DNA from 2 places in the Niveibacterium microcysteis genome. Region 2 is predicted to be linked to the other one. Evidence: predicted binding sites of a transcription regulator. Region 2 holds the regulator's gene; the other holds the start of a gene.
The links. Region 2 encodes HrcA, which represses chaperone genes, less so after heat shock. Its sites were predicted from a motif close to TNTTAGCACTCNNNGNCNNNGAGTGCTAANA; they were not measured.

Region 1: the regulator HrcA is predicted to act here: its motif matches at 2,055-2,085, upstream of rpoH (RNA polymerase sigma factor RpoH).

The regions. Positions count from the first base shown of each region.
Region 1 is NZ_CP071060.1:627,609-631,012, reverse strand. It holds gene JY500_RS02905 (oligopeptide/dipeptide ABC transporter ATP-binding protein) at 1-332, shown strand, start outside; gene JY500_RS02900 (oligopeptide/dipeptide ABC transporter ATP-binding protein) at 329-1,330, shown strand; gene JY500_RS02895 (hypothetical protein) at 1,724-1,960, shown strand; gene rpoH (RNA polymerase sigma factor RpoH) at 2,119-2,976, shown strand; gene JY500_RS02885 (FecR family protein) at 3,041-3,404, opposite strand, start outside.
Region 2 is NZ_CP071060.1:2,826,571-2,829,974, forward strand. It holds gene recN (DNA repair protein RecN) at 1-372, opposite strand, end outside; gene JY500_RS12815 (NAD kinase) at 383-1,267, opposite strand; gene hrcA (heat-inducible transcriptional repressor HrcA) at 1,378-2,427, shown strand; gene hemH (ferrochelatase) at 2,436-3,404, shown strand, end outside.

The DNA of each region.
Region 1 (3,404 bases), 2.2 Mb from region 2:
CGGCGGAAGCGCTGTTCGCGCAGCCCAGTCACCCCTACACGATGGGTCTGCTGCATGCGGTACCGCGGATGGATCACCAACACGGCAGTGACCGTCTCGCGACCATCCCCGGCAACCCGCCCAACCTGCTCGCGCTGCCGCCCGGTTGCCCGTTTGCGCCACGCTGTGTTGAACGCGACACCGCCTGCCTCGCCCCTGCCCCCCTCACCGCCTTTGGTGAGGGCCGTCGTCGTGCCTGCCATCGGCCACTCGAACAGCTTCGCTACACCGATGCCACCGCAGCACCCGCAGCCGATAGCGCGCAAGCCAACGATCGGAGGATCGCACCGTGAGCGCGCCCCTGCTTGAAGTTCACGACCTGCAAGTCCAATTCCAAGTCGGGCGAGAGGGCTTGCTGCCTTGGTCAGCACCGCGGCTGCTGCGGGCGGTCAACGGCGTGAGCTTTACCCTGAACGCCGGGGAAACACTGGGCATCGTCGGTGAGTCCGGCTGCGGCAAGAGTTCGCTCGCACGGGCACTGATCGGCCTTAACCGGATCGCAGGCGGCAGCGTGAAGCTGGCCGGGCGCGAGCTCGCTGGGTTGCCCGAAGCCGACTGGCAGCCGCTGCGCGCCGACCTGCAGATGATCTTTCAGGACCCGCTGTCTTCGCTGAACCCGCGTATGACCATCGGCGACATCATCGGCGAGCCCCTGCGCACGCTGCGCCCGGGCATCGGTGCGCAGGCGGTGAACGCTGAAGTGGAGCGCGTGATGGCGCGCGTCGGCCTGCAACCCAACGTGATCAACCGCTACCCGCATGAATTCTCGGGCGGCCAGTGCCAACGCGTCGGCATCGCGCGTGCGCTGATCGTCAAGCCGAAGCTGATCATCTGCGACGAACCGGTGTCGGCGCTGGATGTGTCGATCCAGGCCCAGGTCATCAACCTGCTGATGGATCTGCAGCAGGAAGACGGCCTCGCACTGGTCTTCATCGCCCACGACCTGGCGGTGGTGCGTCACATCTCAAACCGCGTGCTGGTGATGTATCTCGGCCGCGCGATGGAGATGGCCGATGCCGACGCGCTGTTCCGCGCACCAGCCCATCCCTATACCCGCGCTCTGCTCTCCGCTGTCCCGATCCCGGACCCGGCACGCGAGCGCAGCAAGGCAGTGCAGATCCTCGAGGGCGACCTGCCAAGCCCGATTGCGCCGCCCTCTGGCTGCGTGTTCCGCACCCGCTGCCCGCTCGCCATCGAAGCCTGTAGCGCAGCGATACCGCCTCTGACCGCCCAGGGCGGCAGCACCCATGCGGTCGCCTGCACGCGCGCACCGCTTGAGCCGGCAGGCTGATCAGTCGGCGGCCTCACGCAATTTTCATCAAGTCATGACGCCCATTGCCAACCGTACCGACCCGGGCTGCGGCATCGCAATATGAAACAGGGCCCACGGCGCCTTTCGCTGCGCCCATTCAGCCGCAATTTATGACCAAATTCGCTGGACCAGCCTGCGCAGCGCTTCTCGGGCAGGGTGCGCGAACACGCTGCGCGGCATTTATCCCAAGTTCATTTGCTGCAACGCAAAACGCGTTCTTGCCAACTGGATAGCTTTTTGTCATTTTTGGCGCTTAAAATCGCCAAACACAATCAAGACGCGACTTCACCACAAGCGAAGAATCCGCGACAGAGACAAAACCCGATCGCGCTCCAACAACGCGACCGTTCTTCCAGAGCGAGAACACAAGACATGAGCACGCAAACCCAGAGCTTCGAAGTCGGACATCGCGTCCGCATCGGTCACCTCGACGCCGGCGCTGCCGCCCGGCAGGCCTTTTTCAACGGACGCACGGGCACCCTGGTGCGCAAGAACCGCCTCGGCGGCAATGCGCGTGAAGCCATGTGGTACGTCAAGGTTGATCCGGACGAGGCCTGCGCTTCGCTGGAAGCGCTGTTCTACGCATCCGAACTCGAACCCGTCGCCTGAGTGCGCTGCACGGCCGTTCCGGCACACCGCAATTGAGTGCGCCGGAGCTGCCGTTGGTCTGCATGCGGAAACAAATCCCGGGAACAAAATCCGTTATTAGCACTCTCTAGCGTCGAGTGCTAACATTGTTCCAGAGGTAATTTGTTGGAGGTATGCAGATGACCACATCGCTGTCGTTCCCCGTCCCGTCCGCACTGGGCAGTCTGGATCAGTACGTTCAGGCGGCGAACCGGTTCCCGATCCTGACGGAAGCGCAGGAGCTTTCGCTCGCACGCAAACTGCGTGATGAACAGGATCTCGAGGCCGCGCGTCAGCTCGTGCTCTCGCACCTGCGGCTGGTGGTTTCGGTCGCCCGCAACTATCTCGGTTACGGCCTGCCGCACGGCGACCTGATCCAGGAAGGCAACGTCGGCCTGATGAAGGCCGTCAAACGCTACGACCCGGATCGCGGCGTACGTCTGGTGAGCTTTGCCATCCACTGGATCAAGGCCGAGATCCATGAGTACATTCTGAAGAACTGGCGCCTGGTGAAAATCGCTACCACCAAGGCGCAGCGCAAGCTGTTCTTCAACCTGCGCAGCATGAAGTCCGACAGCAGCACGCTGACCACCGGCGAAGTGGCCGAGATGGCGCGCGTGCTGGGCGTGAAGCCGGAAGAAGTGCGCGAGATGGAAACCCGCTTCTCGGGTGGTGATGTCGCGCTTGAACTGGGCCCGGAAGAGGATGACGACGGCCGGGTCGCGCCGATCGCCTATCTGGCCGACGCCAACGCCGAACCGACCGCCGTGCTCGAGGCGCGCGGCCGCGACCGCCTGCAAAGCGAAGGTTTGGAGAGCGCGCTGGAAGCGCTGGACGAACGTAGCCGCGCAATCATCCGCCGCCGCTGGCTGGCTGACGACGAAAGCGCGACGCTGCAAGAGCTGGCCTCCGAATACGGCGTCTCCGCCGAGCGTATTCGCCAGATCGAAGCCAAAGCACTGCAGAAGATGAAGGGCGCGCTGGCGGCTTACGTCTGACCCGGCTGCCAGGCCCTCCCAAATGACCAAGGCCCCGCAAGGGGCCTTGTCGTTTTCGCCCGCCCTACTCGCTTTGCTGCCCAGGGCGGCGCGGCCGATCCTGCTCCGGTCGCCCGTGTTCGCGTGGCTCGTGCGCGCGATTGCCGCCGCCTTCAGGCGCGCGCGGCGCCTGCGGGCCGACGGCCGGCATCGCCTGGCGATCGGCGCGCGGTTCTACCGGCCGCCCTTCCGGCACGCGCGGGCGTGGCGCCGCGTGCTGCGCCTCTGCGCCGGACACGCCCGACACCCCTGGCATGGGCATCGAGCGCGGCGGATTGCCGTGCGGCTGCGGCGCTGCCGGCTGTTCGCTGCCCGGTGCGGGCGGCCAACGCCGGGGCGGCGCCCCCTCGCTGCCGCGCGGCATCACTGCCGAATCGGAACGGCTCGCC
Region 2 (3,404 bases):
CAGCAGTTCGCCAAGCGATTTGAGCTGCGCCGCCGTGACGGGCGATCCGTTCACATAGCAACGCGAACGGCCCCCTCCATCGACTACGCGACGGACCAGAACCTCGGTATCGGCCTCAAGGTCGTTCTCGTTTAGCCAGGCAGCAACCGGGCCCACCGGTGCGCAATCGAACATGCCTGAGATTTCGGCGCGCTCACAGCCCGCCCGAACCATGGCGCTATCGGCGCGATCGCCAAGCAGCAGCGACAGCGCATCCAGCAGAATCGATTTGCCCGCCCCGGTTTCGCCTGTGAGCACACCGAAGCCGGGCGCGAATTCGAGGTCGAGTTGATCGACCAGGACAAAGTCTCGGATCGTCAGACGACGTAACACGGTAAGTCCTTCAGGGAAGTCGTGGCGCAGCGCTCCAGTGGAGCTTTTGGCGCAGGATGGAGTAGTAGCTGTAACCGGGCGGGTGCAACAGGGTCACGACGTGATCTGAACGCCAGATGCGTATCCGATCGCCGGCGCGGGCATCGAAGCGCGCCTGCCCATCGAAATGCACGCGCGCGTCATGCGGTGGCTGCACCACGATTTCGATTCGGCAATCGTCCGACACGGTAATCGGCCGGTGAGTCAGCGCATGCGGACACAAAGGAACCAGGGCGATACCCGTCACGCCCGGGTGAAGAATGGGGCCGTTGGCAGACATGGCATATGCCGTGGACCCGGTGGGTGTACACACGATGATGCCATCTGATCTCTGGTGATAGACAAACTCGCCGTCGAGATGCAGTTCGAACTCGATCATGCGACCGATCTCGCCCTTGCTGACCACCGCATCGTTCAGCGCCATGGTGTGGAACACGCGATCGCCCGCGCGCACGACTTCTGCCTCAAGCAGCATCCGGGTGTCGTGCCGCGCACGGCCAGCGAGGATCGCGCCGACGTGCTCGAACATGTCTTCGCGCGGAATATCGGTGAGAAAGCCGAGGCGCCCCTGGTTGACACCGACCAGCGGCACAGCATGGCTCGCGAGTCGCCGCGCCGCGGTCAGCAGCGTTCCGTCGCCGCCCAGCACGATGGCAAGATCTGCCTTGGCACCGATCTCGTCAAACGCCGCAACGCGGAATTCACCGCCAATGCCGGTAGCGCTCGCGGTACCCTGTTCAATCAGCACTTCACAGGCGCGCTCGCGCAGGAACAGCGCAAGGCGAAGCACCGCGTCCGACACTTCCGGACTCTGGTACTTTCCAATGAGCGCGATCGTCTTGAAACCGTTCTGCATGGCACCCATTTAACCACAAGGCGCACTGCGGCTGCCGCAAGCACGGCGCGCCTCCGGATCGATAGCGCCGACGCGTTGCGATCGTGCTTTTTTTCCCTAGAATGGCCGACATGGAATCACGCCCCGCCAATCAGCCACTCGACCAGCGTGCGCAGATCCTGTTGAAGACGCTGGTCGAGCGGTACATTGCAGACGGCCAGCCGGTCGGCTCGCGCGCATTGTCGCGCTCGTCGGGGCTTGAGCTATCGCCCGCCACGATCCGCAACGTCATGGCCGACCTCGAAGAGTTCGGCCTCGTTACGTCGCCGCATACCTCCGCCGGCCGGGTGCCAACCGCCAAGGGCTATCGCCTGTTTGTGGACAGCCTGCTCACGGTGCAACCGCTGCAGCAAGCGCAACTGCTTGAGCTGGAACACCATTTACAGCCCGACCAGCCGCAGCGAGTGATCAGCACCGCGTCACACCTGCTATCCGAACTCACCCGCTTTGCTGGCGTGGTGGTGACGGCCCGCAAGGAAGCCACGCGCATCCGGCAATTGGAGTTTGTCGGCCTGTCGGAACGCCGCATCCTGCTGATCATCGTGACGCAGAACGGGGATGTGCAGAACCGCATCCTGATGACGCAGCGGCCTTACACCGGCGATGAACTAGTGCGCGCCACCAACTTCCTCAACCAGAACTTCGCCGGCCTCGAATTCGACGAGATTCGCGAGCGTGTGCGCGCCGAGCTGGTCCAGTTGCGTGAGGACATGTCGGAGCTGATGTCCGCAGCGATCACCGCGGGGCAGGATGCAATCTCCGAGACGAACGCGTCCTCCTATGTGCTGAGCGGCGAGCGCAACCTGCTGGAAGTCGAGGACCTGTCGTCCAACATGGCGCGTCTGCGCGACCTGTTCCGGCTGTTCGAACACAAGACCGGGCTGCTGCAGCTGCTTGAGGTGTCGCGCGATGCACAGGGTGTTCAGATTTTCATTGGCGGCGAATCCGGCATTGCATCGCTCGACGATTGCACCGTCGTCACCGCCCCCTACAAGGTCGATGGGCAGGTGGTCGGCTCACTCGGCGTAATCGGCCCGACCCGGATGGCCTATGAGCGCGTGATCCCGATCGTCGACATCACCGCGCGCCTGCTCTCGAGCGCCCTCACCCCGCAGAACTGAGCCCATTGATGCCCCGCTTCAAACCCGAACCGCCCTTCCGGCATGGCACGGCCCCGAAGGTCGGCGTACTGCTGGTCAACCTCGGCACGCCGGATGCGCCGACGCCGAGCGCCCTACGTCGCTACCTGAAGGAGTTCCTGTCGGATCCGCGTGTCGTTGAAATTCCGCGTCTGGTTTGGTGGCCGATCCTCAACGGCATCATTCTGAATACGCGACCAAAGAAGTCAGCACTGAAGTATGCAAGTGTGTGGGACCGCGATGGCTCACCGCTGGCGGTGCACACGCAGCGCCAGGCAAAGCTGCTGCGTGGCTACCTTGGCCAGAATCGGCAGCAGCCGATCGAAGTGTTGCATGCGATGCGCTACGGCAACCCGTCGATGCCTGCACAGCTCGATGCCATGCGCGCCGCCGGCTGTACCCGCATCCTCGTTGTGCCGCTCTACCCGCAATACGCCGGCAGCACCACCGGGTCGGTCGCAGACGCCCTCGCGAGCTGGATGCAGGGCTGTCGCAACTTGCCTGAGCTACGGCTCGTGCGCGCCTTCGCGGACGACGACGCCTATGTCGCCGCGCTGGCTGCCAGCGTGCGAGAGCACTGGCAGCGCAGTGGCCGGGCTGAACGGTTGGTCATGAGTTTTCATGGCGTGCCGCGCTACACGCTCGATCGCGGCGACCCGTATCACTGCGAATGCCACAAGACGGCTCGGCGCCTCGCAGAAGCCCTCGCACTCAAGCCAGAGGACTACGTGCTGACCTTCCAGTCACGCTTTGGTCGCGCCGAGTGGCTGCAGCCTTACACCGAGCCAACGCTTCAAGCGCTGGCAAAAGCCGGCGTCAAGAAGGTGGATGTAATCTGCCCCGGCTTTGTTTCCGACTGCCTTGAAACACTCGAAGAGATCGCGATGGAATGCAAACACGCGTTCATCGCGGCGGGGGGCGAGCAATTTGGCTATGTGCCCTGCCTTAACGAACGGGAC